DNA from 3 places in the Shewanella mangrovisoli genome. Region 3 is predicted to be linked to each of the others. Evidence: predicted binding sites of a transcription regulator. Region 3 holds the regulator's gene; each other region holds the start of a gene.
What was found. Region 3 encodes LexA, which represses DNA repair genes until DNA is damaged. Its sites were predicted from a motif close to TACTGTATNNNNATACAGTA; they were not measured.
Positions count from the first base shown of each region.

Region 1: the regulator LexA is predicted to act here: its motif matches at 1,583-1,602, upstream of K0H60_RS11970 (LexA family protein).
Region 2: the regulator LexA is predicted to act here: its motif matches at 3,164-3,183, upstream of recG (ATP-dependent DNA helicase RecG).

Region 1 covers NZ_CP080412.1:2,734,219-2,740,000, reverse strand. The annotation lists gene K0H60_RS11980 (hypothetical protein) at 1-890, opposite strand, end outside; gene K0H60_RS11970 (LexA family protein) at 1,612-2,031, shown strand; gene K0H60_RS11965 (Y-family DNA polymerase) at 2,019-3,272, shown strand; gene K0H60_RS11960 (DUF6438 domain-containing protein) at 4,184-4,792, opposite strand; gene K0H60_RS11955 (hypothetical protein) at 4,822-5,211, opposite strand; gene K0H60_RS11950 (hypothetical protein) at 5,295-5,768, opposite strand.
Region 2 covers NZ_CP080412.1:434,705-440,486, reverse strand. The annotation lists gene K0H60_RS02045 (GGDEF domain-containing protein) at 1-1,754, opposite strand, end outside; gene K0H60_RS02040 (ABC transporter substrate-binding protein) at 1,771-2,796, opposite strand; gene recG (ATP-dependent DNA helicase RecG) at 3,200-5,275, shown strand; gene K0H60_RS02030 (DUF3014 domain-containing protein) at 5,454-5,782, shown strand, end outside.
Region 3 covers NZ_CP080412.1:4,576,619-4,582,400, forward strand. The annotation lists gene plsB (glycerol-3-phosphate 1-O-acyltransferase PlsB) at 1-1,987, opposite strand, end outside; gene lexA (transcriptional repressor LexA) at 2,149-2,769, shown strand; gene K0H60_RS19925 (cell division inhibitor SulA) at 2,766-3,278, shown strand; gene coxB (cytochrome c oxidase subunit II) at 3,687-5,228, shown strand; gene ctaD (cytochrome c oxidase subunit I) at 5,238-5,782, shown strand, end outside.

The sequences.
Region 1 (5,782 bases), 1.8 Mb from region 3:
CCTGAAAGATGAACTTCAGCAATGTTGTTAGACCAAGTAACGTTGCCGGGTTCAAAGCAGCGATATGGCATTGGATCAGGTGTTAATGATTGTTGATATAGGGTCACTTCAATATACTGTTTATCCAGCAATCCTGAGAGTGATTCTTTGATAAATTGTCCTACGTCAATGTTGTTAACGATATATTTATTAGGCTGGACAATCTGATCCAGTCCTAAAATTTTAGTATCACTATTTTGAACAGATAATAATGTCTGCGTGATGAATTGAGTTATACTAACTGAGATCATATATTCTGCAATTTCATCAATAGTCAACATTTCTAATGGGCCAAGGAATGGACCAAAGTTGCTATCAACATCAACAGATTTAGCGGCAGAGAACTGTGGGTTATCAATTACGCCAGTAATTAAGTTATAATCACCAGACACAACGATATTACTCATGTTAAGTTTTGCTTTTACATCTAGATACCAACTCTTTTCTGCTTTGGCGACGATATTAAGATTTGGGATGGTTACTTTGACTTCTATACCACCATTACTTTTACCTGTCAGCTTGAATTTGATTGGGGCAGAATAAGTAGCCTGAACACTTCTTAAATGAATACCCAACCTTTCAACTAACTTGCTTATTTCTGGTATTAACTTAGCTGTGGTTTCTTGCTGAAGTTTGAGATAAATATTGTTTATGTCGGAGTGCGTAATGTTTAATTTGTTACTCACGACACTGCCATTGATAACGATGGGAGATGTATAGTTTGCATTTCCTGCAATACTCAGATCATAATTTTTTGAAATTATCTCAGCATCCCATTTGTACTCTTCAGAGTTAGCAGAAAAAGTACTTAGACATAGTGACGCTATTAAAACAGAAAAACTTTTTTTCATATTTACACCTTCTAATATCCATATTATTGACGTAAGCGTGATGAGGCTACTATATTGAATGTTGTTATACAATGGTGTTGATTATGTTTTGTAGTTGTAACTCGGCCTATTACTTTTCATTTGAAGTTTTATGGTGCGCAATATGGTTTGTATGTTATTGATGAGTAAGGTGGTTAATTAAATTTTTGGTGAGGAGTTATCCTTGATTTTGAATAACGTAAAGAATGTAATAATTTATATGGTGAGCTGTCCTGTTTATTATTTTTGAATTTTATCATTCAAAAGTTGTAATGAATTTAACACTCATATTTACAGATAGATACTTTATGTATATGCCTTATTTGCTTTTCTTGGCAGTTTTCAATTATTGATTATCGTCAATTCCTATTCAAAATTCGCTTTTACATGTATTGGTTAAACTGTTCTACACTTCAACTGTACCCATTAGACACGGAGGTCCTATGTTGATAGTGCAGAGATACGAATACCAATCAATCATGTTGCAAAACATCTATGATGAGAACGGCAATCACCTACCAGATATCAAAATCACCACACTTCCTGGCTCTCGGTTAGGAGTGCTCGCAGCCAGTAGCGTCAAGATCTTACGTGAAGAGCTATATGATGAAGAGCTAATGCGAGCACGTTTTTCTGAATGAGTCGCTTGCCAGCCGTATGATTGCTGCTAAAATCACTGTATGTTTAAACAGTGGTTTTAGTTATGCGTATTATACCAATCTATGCAAGTGCGGGACTTACGGGGTTCGAGAGTCCCGCCGAAGAATATCGCCAGCTGGGTTTGAGTCTAGACCAGCTCCTGATTTTGCATCCCAATGCGACCTTTATGGGGTTTGCTCGAGGGGATTCAATGCAAGGGGTTGGCATTCATTTTGGTGATTTGTTGATAGTCGATCGCCATGAAACGGCCCGTGATGGTGATGTTATTGTTGCCAATTATAACGGTGAGTTTGTGTGTAAAATTATCGATAAAACTCGCCGCTTACTGCTATCAGCAAACGAGCAGTTTCAACCTAAACCCATTCATGATTATGACTCATTCAACATTGAGGGTGTTGTTGTAAGTTCGATTCGTTTTCACCGCCAAAATCCAACACTCACGAATTTAAAATGTATGCTCTAGTTGATGCCAATAGTTTTTATTGCAGCGCTGAGCAGGTGTTTCGACCTGACTGGCGCGGCAAGCCGATCATAGTCCTGAGCAATAATGACGGCTGTATTGTGGCGGCTAATCGTCAGGCCAAGGAGTTGGGGATCCCCAAGTTTGCACCTTACTTTGAATTTAAGGACCAGTGCCAAAAGTTGGGGGTGATTGCTTGCTCAAGTAATTATGAGCTCTATGCCGATCTCTCCACTAAGATGATGGGGATTATCGGCCGCTATGCGCCTGAGCAGCATGTGTATTCCATTGATGAGAGCTTTTTATCTTTTAAAAATTGCCCTGCAATTAAGTCGCTACATGACCAAGGGCAGTTAATCCGCCGTGCGGTATGGAAAGAAGCCCGCTTACCCGTCTGTGTGGGCATTGGTGCTACCTTAACGCTGGCAAAACTGGCTAACCACGCGGCCAAAAAATTACCCGGTTATAAAGGCGTTTGCGTGATAGACAATGAGCCAGACCGACTTGCTATTTTAAAGTCGGTAGAAGTGGGCGAGGTGTGGGGGATTGGCCGCCGCATCAGCAAAAAACTCGCGCTAATGGACATTAATACCGCTTATGATCTGGCAAGTATGCCGGCAGGACTCGCCCGCAAACAATTTAGTATCGAGATTGAGCGCACCGTAAGAGAACTGAATGGCCAAGCCTGTAAGCAATGGGACGAGGCAAGGGCAGATAAAAAGCAGATATTCTCGACTCGCAGTGTTGGTGAGCGCATCACCGATTATGAACAGCTTCATCAGGCCTTAAGCAAGCATATTGGCATTGCTGCCGCTAAAGCCAGAAAGCAAGGCTCGTTATGTAAAACCATGCTGCTGTTCGCCAATAATTCCCCTTATGATGAGGAACCTACAGGGGCCAAGACATTAGTAAATTTCCCCTGTGCTACTAATTGCAGCGCTGAGCTCACTCGCGCGATGAGCACCGCTGCCCCTAAATTGTTTCGGCAAGGGGTACGCTATTATAAAATCGGTGTGGGCTTGTTAGATTTAGTCAGCGAAAAACACCATCAGTTTGATTTATTCAATGCACCGACCGCCAACCCTCAGTTGATGCAGGCCCTCGATAGCATCAACCATCGCTTTGGCACCGATACATTATTTCTCGCTGCCCAAGGTATCAACCAAAAGTGGGCCATGCGCCGCGAACTGCTCACTCCGCAATACACCACCAATTGGGCATGTTTACCGCATTTTAAGTGCTAAATCTTTCGAGAATGGGCATGTACAAAATTGGTATTTCAAAAGCAGGATCAAATTAGAATTACTAAGAATATGTAGATGTAGAAAACAGGGGACAAACCATTTGTAAGCCTTTGAAAACAAAGAGTGCAGAAAACGCAAACTAGGTTGACATCAGGTATTTTTCTAGGTTGATTTTTACAAGATATTTTGATTTAAATACTTTAATATCAGATATATAGGTAGTTTTTAAAATCAATCATGGGGTGTCAGGGGTCGGAGGTTCGAATCCTCTCATACCGACCAAATTCATAAACAATAAAGCCTGCAATCTTAATTAGTTGCGGGCTTTTTTGTGTCTGTGATTTAGCATTAAAGTGATGTCTTTACGTTTTGTAATGGGGAATACAACCGAGTTATTAATAACTTAGGGAGTTTTCATTGGTATGGCTTATGGCAATCAATGGTATGTCAAATAGCGAACGGTTGCCTCGCTAATCACCACGGCTCACCTTTTTAGAACGGCGTAATCTGTAGATTTTAAAGAGGATATGTCTCTTGCTTTGGTTTATAGGTGTGCCATGGCATTTGTTCGACGACACGCTGCAAGTCCTTCTTTGGATGCAGGGTCGCCCCGTCTGATGTAAATGGATTCACAAATGCCGCGATGACATGGATGCCAAAGAGCGGCCATGGGGCAGACGGTCGTCTTACTAATCACCACAGCTTACCTGTTTAGCATCGGTATAGCCTGTAGGTCTAAAGAAATGCTAAGCAGTTTTTGGACAAAAGCGTGTTAGAACTTCAACTGAATCAGGTGAATTTCGGATAAAAATTTCTATGGGTTAACACTTTGCTAATGGACTGCCACAGTGAAGCGTAGGCAGTCCCGTGGAAGTCGCGCTTTTGGTGGTGGAGCGAAATTAAGCAACTTGTTATATTAGCCCTTTACTGTTTAACACAACGACTTGCTCAAATGTGGCAAACATTTTTAGCAAGACTTGTTCATCAGGGAAATCTGAGCATCCCAAATTATGGGCTACTGTTAACTCCATCTCTTGAAGTTGAACACCGATAGATACTGTCGGATGGTCTGTTTCATATGAACCACACTTGAATGTTGCACTCTCAGAGTTGGATTTTCCGAAATATCCAATTCGAGACAATTTGAGAAAGTTATTGTTATCAACCAAGTTGATTAAACTTTGGAATGTTCCGGCCTCAAGAGCGCCCCTATATGCCCCCATTTTGTTTACGTGTGCCCGGCCAATAAACACAAAGTTATCATCAGGAAAAATATAAAAATCATAGACTGGACAAGTGCCGTAACAAGCTCCACGGCTAAAGGATACAACTTGTGCTTTGGTCGGAGAGTCTGCCACCATCCTCTCTATTTGGGGCTGCCATTGTTCTGCATCAAAACACCCAAACAATAGAGTCAAAACTACTAAATAGATTACTTTTTTGATGATAGGTCTCCGATGGTGATTGGTTAATATAACTCCCTGCTCACGCGCGGCTTTGTAGAGAATGCGAAGCCGCAACTGAAAAGTCGTTGCAATGCCTGCGATTATTAAGAGCTGAAGTACGCACGAGCCTTCTTATTAATAAAGAGGTAGCTGATGATTGCACATGATAGTACAACCTCAAACAGCGCTAGTACTAGCTGCTGCCATACAAGGTAGGGCGCAACCAGCACAGAGACTAGAATTAGAGTATAAAGTTGCCGTGAATATTGCCAGCGCTTAAGAATTAGCAAACCGACAGCTGGCATAGCTAGGCCTACAGCTGCTGTAGGCAAACCTAACCCTCTTGACCAGAGTTCGGCTGATTCCATTACCTCACCATTAACAATTATCGGCATATCAGGGATTACAACAGCCAAAAAGAAAATGAAGCAGACCAAGGCATGCGCAGTTATGAATTTTAGCAACGTCGGCATTTCTAGGAATGTTTGGAACATGATTGGCCTCTTAATGCTTTAAACAGCGGAAAACACGAGTTCAGCGAATGGTTTTCCGCTGATGTAACTTATTAGTCTTAAAGTCAATACCCGTTAACAACAACCTTCAATACCATAGCCCCCAAAGTCTTATCTTCTGAGAGATCAACTACCACTTCACTGCCACGCTCATCTGTACCATGTGAAAAATAAAGTGAGACGTTCTCTAACTGGATTCCCGAAGCAAATTGCGTTTCCGGTGATAGGCATGAAACAACTCGCATCGCGTTTTTCCCCGCAAACTCAACAGAAGCAGAATCCATCAACACCTTGCAAGCAAATGAGGCTGGTTCGTAGCCTTGGTATTCACAGCGCTTTGCTGATAAGACAGGTTCAGAATAACCTTTAAAGTTGCTTCCCCAAGCAGTGAGGAACTTAATTTCATGTATTTCACCAGGTTTGATTGATTCAACAAAAGTATTGATAGGCTTGCAAAATGGATCATTGTTGCCCGATGCCTTTGCTGGACACATGAAAGCAGCTAATAAAATAATGAATGATGTACGAGATATATCCATACGGTGCCTAACGC
Region 2 (5,782 bases), 570 kb from region 3:
CGGCGCAGCACCTCAGAGAGGGTAAACCCGCGAACGCTTGTATCTAAGGGGAGATACCCGCCACCAATGCTGAGGGTAATTTTGCCCTTGGGAGAGCTACGATGGGGAATATCCAAGGCGGCGACTTGATAGCAGAGCTGGTTGGCTATCGCCTCCAATTGGATAGGCGTTATCTGCTCAAGAATAATCGCAAACTCTTCGCCACCGATTCGAGCCAGCAAACTATCCTGCGGCAAGACATCACACTGTTTGAGCGCCTGCGCAACCAATCTAAGCGCCGCATCGCCTTCGAGGTGACCGTAAGTGTCGTTGTAACTCTTAAAGTAATCGACATCCAACATCAGCAACCCCACGGGTTTAGCTTGTTGGAGCAAGGTTTCCAAAGTATGAGTAAAAGGGCGACGATTGCTTAAACCAGTCAACTCATCGGTTTCGGCCATCACACGTAGTTGAGCATTCACCGACACTAAAGCCTGTTGCAGGCTGAGCATCTGTCGCTCTTTTTCCTCACGCAGTAATAATTCGTTCAGAGCCGCCGCAAATTGAGTCAGCATCACCTTCTTTTGTGGATTCCAATTTAATGGACGGCTCACCATGGAAAGCGAGAGTAAACCGAGTAATTCATTGGCATTTTTAATTGCAAATGCGGCGATAGAACAAATCCCAACCGAGCGCAGCGCTTGGTATTCCGTAGGAGACTCATGCTCTAAAAAATCTATCGATTCGATGACTAACGTCGACTCAGACACAAACTTTTGTGCCAGCACAGCAACACTATCGACGGAGATATCTTGGATCTGATTTGCCTGCGACTCACAGCTCCAAAAGCTACGGTAATTGGCGTAGCGCTGGGTAAACTCAATAATACTGACCCGTTCAACATCGAATAACAGTCCAATGCGATGGCAGGCATCGGCGAGGCATTCATCCAGTTGCGAGGTATCTGTGGTTAAAAACTGCAGTGACATCTCGGCTAATAACTGATTCGCCTGGGATTGCCAATTAAGCTCTTGAGTTCGCTCGTCGACTAAACGCGCCAACTGATTCTGCTGCTGTTGTAATTCGCGTCCCTGACGCTTGTTAATGGCTAAGTCATTGCGAATGCGCTGATACATGGCCTGTAGCGATTGCGCCACATGGCCAATTTCATCTTGGCTGGTCACTACACTGATGGGCACTTTCAGTTTGGGTAATGAATTCAAATTGATTTGATTGGCAAACCGCTCCAGTGCCGACAATCGGTTGGTCACCAATAAACGCACCATAGTGAGGATCAGGTAAATCATCAGCAGGGTTTTAAGGCCATTGCCGAGGACGATGATAATCAACTGCTGCCATAATTCGTAATACAGCTTATTGGTGTCCAGACCAACGGTGAGTGACCCAATCAGCTGCTCTTGATACATTATCGGATAATGAAACGAAGTTTGGTTGTCCTCCTGCGCACCTAAGGACTTACCTAGCTGCATGGTCACACCATCGACACTTTCGAGATTGACACTCGAAACCATGGGCATCATCCCTAAACCCGACAACAGATCGGATAACAGGCTATGGTCGACATCCCAGAGCGACTTAGCAATGCTAGGCAAGATAGACTCGGAATACTCACGAATATCCGCCGTAGCCTTATCTATGCTCTCCTGATAATTCCATACCAACTGCACCAACATAGTCAGGACGGCAAAAAACGAGCTCACCCCAATAATAGTGAGCGTCATCCTGTGGCTGATGGAATGATTACGATGCTTCATGGATACCTATTCGTTATTATTGCGGTGGCAACTTATCCAAAATTTGGGATTGAAAAATTGCCGACCAATCCCTTGCCACTAACATGCGATAAAACTCTGAGCCCGGCTCAAGCACGCTAAATAACTGGACCTTGTCGTAGGGATAATATTGCCCTGTCGCCTGATAATGTTGCAGTTGCACTAACCCCAATGCGCCCGCTAAAAAATGCCCACCACCGAGTACACTGAGTTGTTGCTCTTGGCGAAGCCGTAAAATCTCGGCTGACGTATTTACAGAGCTCACCAACACATCTCGCCTTGGGTTGAGCCCTTTTTCCTTCAATGCCTTAATTACCCCCATCGCCATTCTGTCACTTGCGGTCCAAATCAACTTTAAATCGGGATAACGGGTCAGCAGCGTCAATGCTTGCCCATAGGCAATATCCTCACTCCATTGGCCATAAACCGTTTGTGTGACTGTCACATTGGGTTGCATAAAGAAATAATCGTTGGCGCCCTGAGTCCGCAGAACAGATGCGGGCGTGGACTTATCGCCCGAGATCAATAAAACCTTAGCTTTTTTAACGTCTAACCCCGTTAACAAAGCTTTAGCGGTCTCGGCTCCGATAGCATAATTATCGGGCATAATGGCGGGCAATAAATAGGTCTGCCAATGGGGATCTTGCAATAGCATTTCCCGTTCGGCCACGGAAATATCATTCAAAATAAGCTGCACATAAATGGGATGGTGATAAAGCATCTGCAACATTTTTAATGCTGATTGCTTCTCATTAACCAAAATAACCTGATTGGGAAGGGATTGTTGCGATTTTAATAAAGAGTCTAACTGGCTAATCATTTTAAAATGATTGCGATCTGAATGGATAATTTGCAAATTAATGTCGAGTTTTGCTGAGGCCACCCACATTAATTTGTCGACATCACCCCAAAAGCTATCGGCCTCGGCACCGGGATTGAAAAACGCCACATCGAGTTTGGCCCATGCTGGCATAGTAGAAAACAATATGCCAATAAATAAACAGGTTAAGCACCATAGACGCAAAGGCGAGTACTCCTCGACCATGTTTCCCCACATGTGATCCGTCACCAGAGGTCACTTTCTTATTATCGATTCACAACCGTGTTACCGCATAAAGATTTATGCCCGATACAGGCAATCACTCATTCGATTAAACCACAAAAACTTACAAAGTGTACGTTATTAATAACGAATGATGATTTTCTCTATCGTTTACTTCTAGGATTGAAACACATTTATTTTAATATGAATAAGATAAGGAGAAATATGCCCCAAGGGCAATTTAGCCCATAAGACTGAAATAAATCTTCAATTCGTCGCAAAACCCTCACATAACCGCACCCACCGAGCAACTCAGCCCAAGATTGCCTTACGCTTATACTCTGTTAGTATATGTATAAATTCACAGTGATTGAGCGCTAACGACTTGCAGCAATTGGATCTTGTTCCGATCACCGACCTCAAAGGCGTCGCCAAAAGGGTGGCGGAAAAACTCGCAAAGCTCGGCATCACAACAGTACAAGATCTGCTGTTTCACTTACCCCTGCGCTACGAAGACCGCACTCAAATTTATCCTATTGCCGCCTTAATGCCGGGTAATTACGGCACCATTGAAGCCGAAATCCAGTCGACACAAATCATTCAAGGCCGCAAACGCATGCTGGTGTGCAATGTGCGGGATAATACCGGCAGCATGAGCCTGCGCTTCTTTAACTTTTCGATGGCGCAACGCAATGCGATGCAAAATGGCTTAATGATCCGCGCCTATGGCGAAATTCGCCGGGGTAATCATCAGGCCGAAATCGTCCATCCCGAGTACAAAATTGTCTATCCCGGTGAAGATATTCATTTAAGTGATACCCTCACGCCGATTTATCCCACCACGGAAGGGCTCAAACAGGCGAGCTGGATTAAGCTCACCGAGCAAGCCCTCGAATTATTAGAAGACGGTGGTTTGACCGAGTTATTACCCGCCAATTTGCAGCCCAATAGCATGAGCTTGAAACAGGCACTGCAAACCCTGCATCGTCCCCACGCGGGGATATCGCAATTTGACTTAGAGCTCGGCCAGCATCCGGCGCAGCAACGACTGGTGCAGGAAGAACTGCTCGCCCATAACCTCAGCATGCTCCGCCTCAGGCAGCGCAGCAATCTCGACGCTGCCGTGACCATGCACGCCAGCGGCCAGCTTTTGAATCCCTTTCTCGCCTCATTACCCTTTAAACCGACGGGCGCCCAGCAAAGGGTCGTCGCCGAGATAGGTAAAGATTTAGCACAGCCACACCCCATGATGCGCTTAGTTCAAGGTGATGTAGGTTCGGGTAAAACCTTGGTCGCCGCCCTCGCCGCATTGCAAGCCATCGAAAATGGCTACCAAGTGGCCATGATGGCGCCCACCGAATTACTCGCCGAGCAGCATGCGACTAACTTTGCCGCGTGGTTTGAATCCCTCGGGTTAAAAGTCGGTTGGCTAGCGGGCAAGCTTAAAGGCAAGGCACGAGCGCAATCCTTAGCCGATATTGAATCGGGCGCGGCGCAAATGGTGATAGGCACCCATGCCATCTTCCAACAGCAGGTGACCTTTAACAAACTCGCCTTGATCATCATTGACGAGCAGCACAGGTTCGGGGTTCACCAACGGATGGGACTCAGGGAAAAAGGCATTAGCCAAGGCTTTCATCCCCACCAGTTAATTATGACGGCAACGCCGATCCCACGAACCTTAGCCATGACGGCCTACGCCGATTTGGATACCTCGATTATCGATGAGTTGCCGCCTGGCCGCACGCCCGTGACCACAGTCGCCATTCCCGATTCGCGTCGCAATGAAGTGCTGGAACGCGTCCGCAACAGCGTAGTCACGGATAAACGCCAAGCCTATTGGGTATGTACCTTGATTGAAGAATCCGAAGTCCTCGAGTGCCAAGCGGCGGAAGATACCGCCGAAGAGTTGCGCCAAGCACTGCCGGAACTGAGCATAGGTTTAGTCCACGGCCGGATGAAAAGCGCTGAAAAGCAAAAAATTATGGCCGACTTCAAGGCGGGAACTATTCATTTATTGGTGGCAACCACAGTGATTGAAGTCGGCGTCGACGTCCCCAACTCCAGCTTAATGATTATCGAAAACCCAGAGCGACTAGGCCTTGCACAGTTGCACCAGCTGCGGGGCCGTGTAGGGCGCGGTGCCGTGGCAAGCCATTGTGTGTTACTCTACAAGGCGCCATTGAGCCAAACTGCGAGCCAGCGGTTAAATGTGCTCAGGCAAAGTAATGATGGTTTTGTGATTGCACAGAAAGACTTAGAGATCCGTGGGCCGGGCGAAGTACTGGGCACTAAGCAAACGGGGCTGGCCGAGCTGAAAATCGCCGACCTTGTCCGCGATCAGGCGCTTATCCCACATATCCAAAAACTGGCGAGCCATGTGATGTCACAGGCGCCAGAGTCGGTCGATGCCATTATTCATCGTTGGCTTGGACACAGGCAGCAATACGTTCAAGCCTAAACCTTAAGCTAACCCCTTCAAGGTAAAATAAATTCAGCCTGTTCAGCTCACCGCTATGGACAAGCGCGTGGAAACTTGCACAATGAACCTGCCACCGACAACTCGTTGGCACTTGCACTTTAAATGTTAGCTGCATGTATTCACCCCGTTACCTTGACACTTAAGCGAAGGATGTAAAATGCAAGTTAATCAAGATGATAGAATTACACCTCAAGAAACCTCCTCAAGCAGTAATCGCTTTGCTTTGATTGCGATTGTGCTCGTCCTACTGCTCTCTGCGGGAGGTTATTATTACTACACCAAAGATGACTCACCCAAGCTCATCCCCAATGCGCCCATAGTGCTGCCTGAGCCGCCTTCATCTGAACCAATGACGCTCGAAACGGGCACTGAGCCTGAAACCGCACCGGTGGAAAATGAAACCCCAGCGGCGACCACGACGGAAACCGAAACCGTTGTCACGCCAACCGAGCCTGCGATTCCTGAAGAAGTCGTCCCCAGCCTGCC
Region 3 (5,782 bases):
GATCCTTGATACCCATGAATAACTCCGCCTTAAGTAGCGGGTAGAAGTCACTCACAATTCCCAAAATCTGAGCTCTTGAAATCTGCTTATTGTTGGTTAAACAGCTGGCAATTAACGACGGAATGATAAACAAGTGGATGATATTGTTACGATAGTAAGTCATTGAAATCGCTTGGTTCGCATCAATAGATACTATCTCACCCAGAGGATCGGCGTGGATGGAGAACTTATTCAGCTCTAATCCTTGCTGCACTAAGTGCTTGCCATCACCTTCGGCCACCGACGTAAACGAAGTGTAAGGCACACGCTTAAGCAGAGTTAAGTACAAATCTAACTGACGCTCGAGCAAGCAACGCTCTAGGGCATTTTGCTCCGACGCCAGCAGCACTAAGCTGGTTAAGGTAATTGAACTGGCGGCAGCAGCATCGTTAATGCGGGTCATCACACGATTCGCTAACACGTTCACCGCAGGGGTTAACCAAGTCGGTTTTTGTTCGGGATCGTCGGCCACTTCAGTGCGCCAGTTTGGCGCCGTTTCATTCAAGAAGTTTTGCAGTGTAATCGGCTCACCAAAGTTGACATAACCTTGGCCAAAATTACCTAATTTACGAATAGCACCAAAGACTTGCCATACAGATTCTTTCTGTTTTTTCTTACCACTCAGCTCTTTGTGATAAGTCGCCACTTCCATCACGTGATCGTAGCCTAAATACACAGGCACTAAGGTGACTGGGCGTTCGATACCACGCAGCACACTGTTGATCGTCATGGCAATCATGCCCGTTTTCGGCGCTAATAAACGACCGGTACGAGAACGGCCACCCTCAGAGAAATACTCAACCGAATATCCCTTAGCAAACAGCTGATCGAGGTATTCACGGAACACGGCCGTATAGAGTTTATTGCCGTTAAAACTACGGCGAATAAAGAAAGCCCCGCCACGGCGGAACAGCGGCCCTGCTGGCCAGAAGTTTAGGTTAATCCCCGCCGCAATGTGCGGTGGCACCATGCCTTGGTAATACAGTATGTAAGATAACAGCAGGTAATCCATATGGCTGCGATGGCAAGGTACATACACAATCTCGTGACCATCATGGTGCAGCTGGCGGATTTGCTCGGCACCTTTGATATTGATACCGCTGTAGAGCTTGTTCCATAACCAAGTTAAGAAACGCTCGGCAATACGCACTAGGCTGTCTGAATAATTCGCTGCAATTTCATCAAGATATTCAATTGCTGTTTCACGAGCTTGGGTTTCGGAAATCTTCTTACTCGCCGCTTCTTCTTGAATCGCCTTGCGTAAGGATTCGGATTTCAACAGGGAGTGGAACATCGCCTGACGATTAGGCAGCACAGGTCCTGTCATCACCTTGCGTTGGCGGCGGAAATGCACTCTCGCCACCCGCGCAAGCTTATGGGCAATCCCCATATCGGTGCCGTGCTCGTCGGCCATGTAACGCAGCGATACCGCATTAGAAAACTGAACAAAGTTGTGACGACCTAAAAATAGAATCATCAGGCACTTACGCAACCAAGTTGGATTCTCGCGTTCAAGCACAGCCGCCTTCATGGTGTCGTCTTCTTTACCCGGAGTACGGCCCCAATACAGGCTCACAGGCACCAGCTGAATATCTAACTCAGGCTTTTCTTTATGTACGGCCAACAAACGCATAAAACATTCGAGGAATGGCTCATTGCTGGCACGGTCGCCAAACAAAGGCTTACGCCCTTCAAGGCAAACTACGCGGGGCGCGACAACGCCATTTACCACGAGCGGCTCGTAGGGGCTTGGCAAACCCAGCTTAGTAGTGATCTCGCTTAACGCAGCAATATCACTCAGGGATTCTGTTTTCATTACATAAGCAAGCGGTCTGGAGGCGTCCAGATTCAGATCGGCAAAGGGATCCTGCGGCACAACAATAGTGTGCACTAAGTGTTTTTGGATCCAGCGTAATGATTTCAACCAAAGAGAGTCTTGTTTAGGCATTATTCTTATGCAATGTAAGTACGTTCATTAGCCCCATAGAATACCAGATTCTAGGGAACATTCGCTAATACTCTCCAATCGCGTTAAAAAGTGGTTAATACTTGCACTACGAATAATACTGTATATACTAACAGTAACTGTATAGAAAAACAGGAAAGAACATGAGACCGTTGACGCCACGCCAAGCCGAAATTTTAGAGCTGATTAAACGTAATATTGCCGAGACTGGCATGCCACCCACCCGGGCCGAAATCGCCACCCGTTTGGGTTTTAAAAGTGCAAATGCCGCCGAGGAACACCTTAAGGCATTGGCGAAAAAAGGCTGCATCGAGATCATGCCTGGCACTTCCCGCGGGATCCGTCTCCCAGTTGAGGAAGAAGATAACAGCGAATCAGGCTTGCCACTGATTGGCCAAGTGGCTGCGGGCGAACCTATCCTCGCCCAAGAGCATGTCGAGCAGTATTACCAAGTCGACCCTAGCATGTTCCACCCTGCTGCCGATTTCTTATTACGCGTCAGAGGCGACAGTATGAAGAACATCGGCATCCTCGAGGGGGATCTGCTCGCCGTTCATAAAGTACAGCAAGCGCGCAATGGCCAAGTAGTTGTTGCTCGCGTCGACGATGATGTAACAGTTAAACGCTTTGAAAAGAAAGGGAATCTAGTTTATCTACATGCAGAGAATGAAGATTACTCCCCAATTAAAGTCGATTTAAGTTTCCAAAGTCTAACAATAGAAGGGCTCGCCGTAGGGGTGATCCGCAATGGAGATTGGCTATGAACAAACTACTAGGTAATGCCCCGCGTCACCCCGGTTTATGGCTCGATGCGGTGCGCGAAACCGATACTGACTGGCAGCATACGCCTATCATCACTATGCCTACCGAGAGCCAAGGTCGCCAAGAGCTAATGCAACTTAGCAAGCAGTTAGCACAACTGAGCCAACAAGGCCGCTGGGTCGTGCTCATCAACCCACCTAGTATTGGCTACAAGCAGTTACTGGCTAGCGCTGGCGTGCGTATGGACCGAGTTCTCTTAGTCCATGCGAAAGATGAAGTCGAAACCCTGTGGGCAATGGAAAAAGCCTTAACCAGTGGCACTTCCAGCGCAGTAATTACTTGGATCCACTCACTCGATGCCCGCGACAATCGTCGTTTGCAAATTGTGGCCAAGAGTGCCCGCGCCATGGGAATCGTGCTCGAAGGTGTTGTAAATCACTCGACTACGGACGCGACACTCAAGCAACCCGCTCACTTTGCCCAAGGTAGTTTTTTTAGCTCTGTTCATTAAAATTTTTTGCACCGCGTATTTAGCCTTGAAAGCCGCCTCACCTGTGAATGTGGGGCTTTTTTTTGGCAATTTTTCAGACAATTAGAAAAAGAAGTGATCTTGATCAATTTTTAAACAGCAAGTATGTTTGATTCAGACGAGCATAATATATCGCCCGTTTAGGCAAAAAATATCGACGATTTATCGAATATCTCTTGCCCACAAAAATCGAGAATAATGGGTTTTATTCAGCAGTATGTGCCAGTGTGGCTAATACCAGCAGTAACAATACTTAATCAAAAGTAAGCCGCCAACGCACGTTGAAGTCAGAGAAGCTTTTTTGGGAACTGAAGAGTTTGCATAGAGTTGAGACTTACTGTGTTGCTCTTCTTTGTAGTTGCTATTCGCAATTGGCAGAGGAGAAGTCTTGTGAAGCAATGGTTGTATTGTTTACTCGTGGTGCTATTCGCCCCACCGTTGGCCGCAGCGGACATGCGGTTCAACATGACCCCTGGCGTAACAGAAATCAGTGGCAAGGTATATCACCTTCACATGACGATTCTGTATATCTGCTGCGCAATAGGCCTAGTGGTTTTTGGCGTGATGATTTATGCCATGATCAACCACAGAAAATCCAAGGGCGCAGTCGCGTCTCACTTCCATGAGAGTACAAAAGTCGAAATCGCGTGGACGATCATTCCTTTTGTCATTCTGATCTTAATGGCAATTCCCGCCACGAAAACTCTGATTGCCATGGAAGATCCCAGCAATGCCGATCTCACGGTAAAAGTCACGGGCTCTCAATGGAAATGGCATTATAGTTACTTCGATCAAGACATTGATTTTTACAGTATTCTCGCAACCCCAAGACCTCAAATCGAAGGTAGTGAAGCCAAGGGTGAGCACTACTTACTCGAGGTCGACAAACCCCTAGTATTACCCATCAATCGCAAAATCCGTTTCTTGATGACCTCAGAGGATGTCATCCACTCATGGTGGATGCCCGCCTTTGCCGTTAAAAAAGACGCTAACCCAGGTTTTATCAACGAGGCGTGGACCCGTATCGACAAACCCGGTATTTACCGTGGCCAATGTGCCGAGCTTTGCGGTAAAGACCATGGTTTTATGCCGATAGTGGTGCAGGCATTACCCGAAGCAGAGTTCGATGCTTGGGTTGAAGAGCAAAAGCAAGCCGCCAATGCCGCAGCCCAAGCCGCACAAGCCGCGTTATCGCAAACACTGACGAAAGAAGAGCTAATGACTCAGGGTGAGCAAGTTTACCTTGGTCACTGCGCCGCCTGCCACCAACCCAACGGTGAAGGTTTACAGGGGGTATTCCCACACCTCAAAGGCAGCCCCATTGCGACAGGACCACTGAGCGGCCATCTTGAAATCGTGCTCAATGGTAAAGCGGGTACGGCCATGCAAGCCTTTGGCAAACAATTAACGACCCAAGAAATTGCCGCCGTGATTACCTATGAGCGTAATGCATGGGGCAATAACACGGGTGATGCGGTACAAGCCAAAGACGTTGATGCCCATAAATCCGGTGGCACCAATAGCGAGCCAGTAGCAACGACTCCGCCCCCAGCAACCACCGATGCACCCAAAACGGCGACAGAACCTACCGCCAGCGTCGATCCCGCGAGTCTCCCCACGCTTAGCCATGATGAACTGATGGCCGAAGGGGAAAAGACCTATGCCACGATTTGCGCCGCCTGCCACCAGCTAACGGGTGCAGGTATGCCTCCCGCCTTCCCCGCCCTTGCTGGTAGCGCTATCGCAACGGGTCCGATCGCCAATCACATCGACATAGTGATGCACGGTAAACCGGGCACGGCGATGCAGGCATTTGGCACACAACTTACGCCACAACAGCTTGCCGCCATCATTACCTATGAGCGCAATGCATGGGGCAACAATACCGGCGATACAGTGCAACCCGCTGATATTGCTCGCCATGGACAGTAGGGGATTAAGATGAGCACACTGACTCAAGACCAAATTGCCGCCCATGATGAACACCATCACGGTGCACCTAAAGGCATCATGCGCTGGTTACTCACCACCAACCACAAGGACATTGGCACCCTATACCTGTGGTTTAGTTTCATAATGTTTTTAACCGGTGGTGCTATGGCCATGGTGATCCGCGCCGAACTCTTTCAGCCCGGATTACAACTCGTTGAACCTAACTTCTTCAACCAAATGACCACAGTGCATGGGTTAATCATGGTATTCGGCGCCGTGATGCCAGCCTTTACAGGGCTGGCTAACTGGCTGATCCCGATGATGATTGGTGCGCCTGATATGGCGCTTCCACGGATGAACAACTGGAGTTTTTGGATCCTACCCTTTGCCTTTACTATTTTACTGAGCTCACTGTTTATGGAAGGCGGCGGCCCTAATTTCGGTTGGACCTTCTACGCACCACTCTCGACCACTTATAGCCCTGACAGCACAGCATTATTTGTATTCTCTATTCATATCATGGGGATAAGTTCGATCATGGGCGCCATCAACGT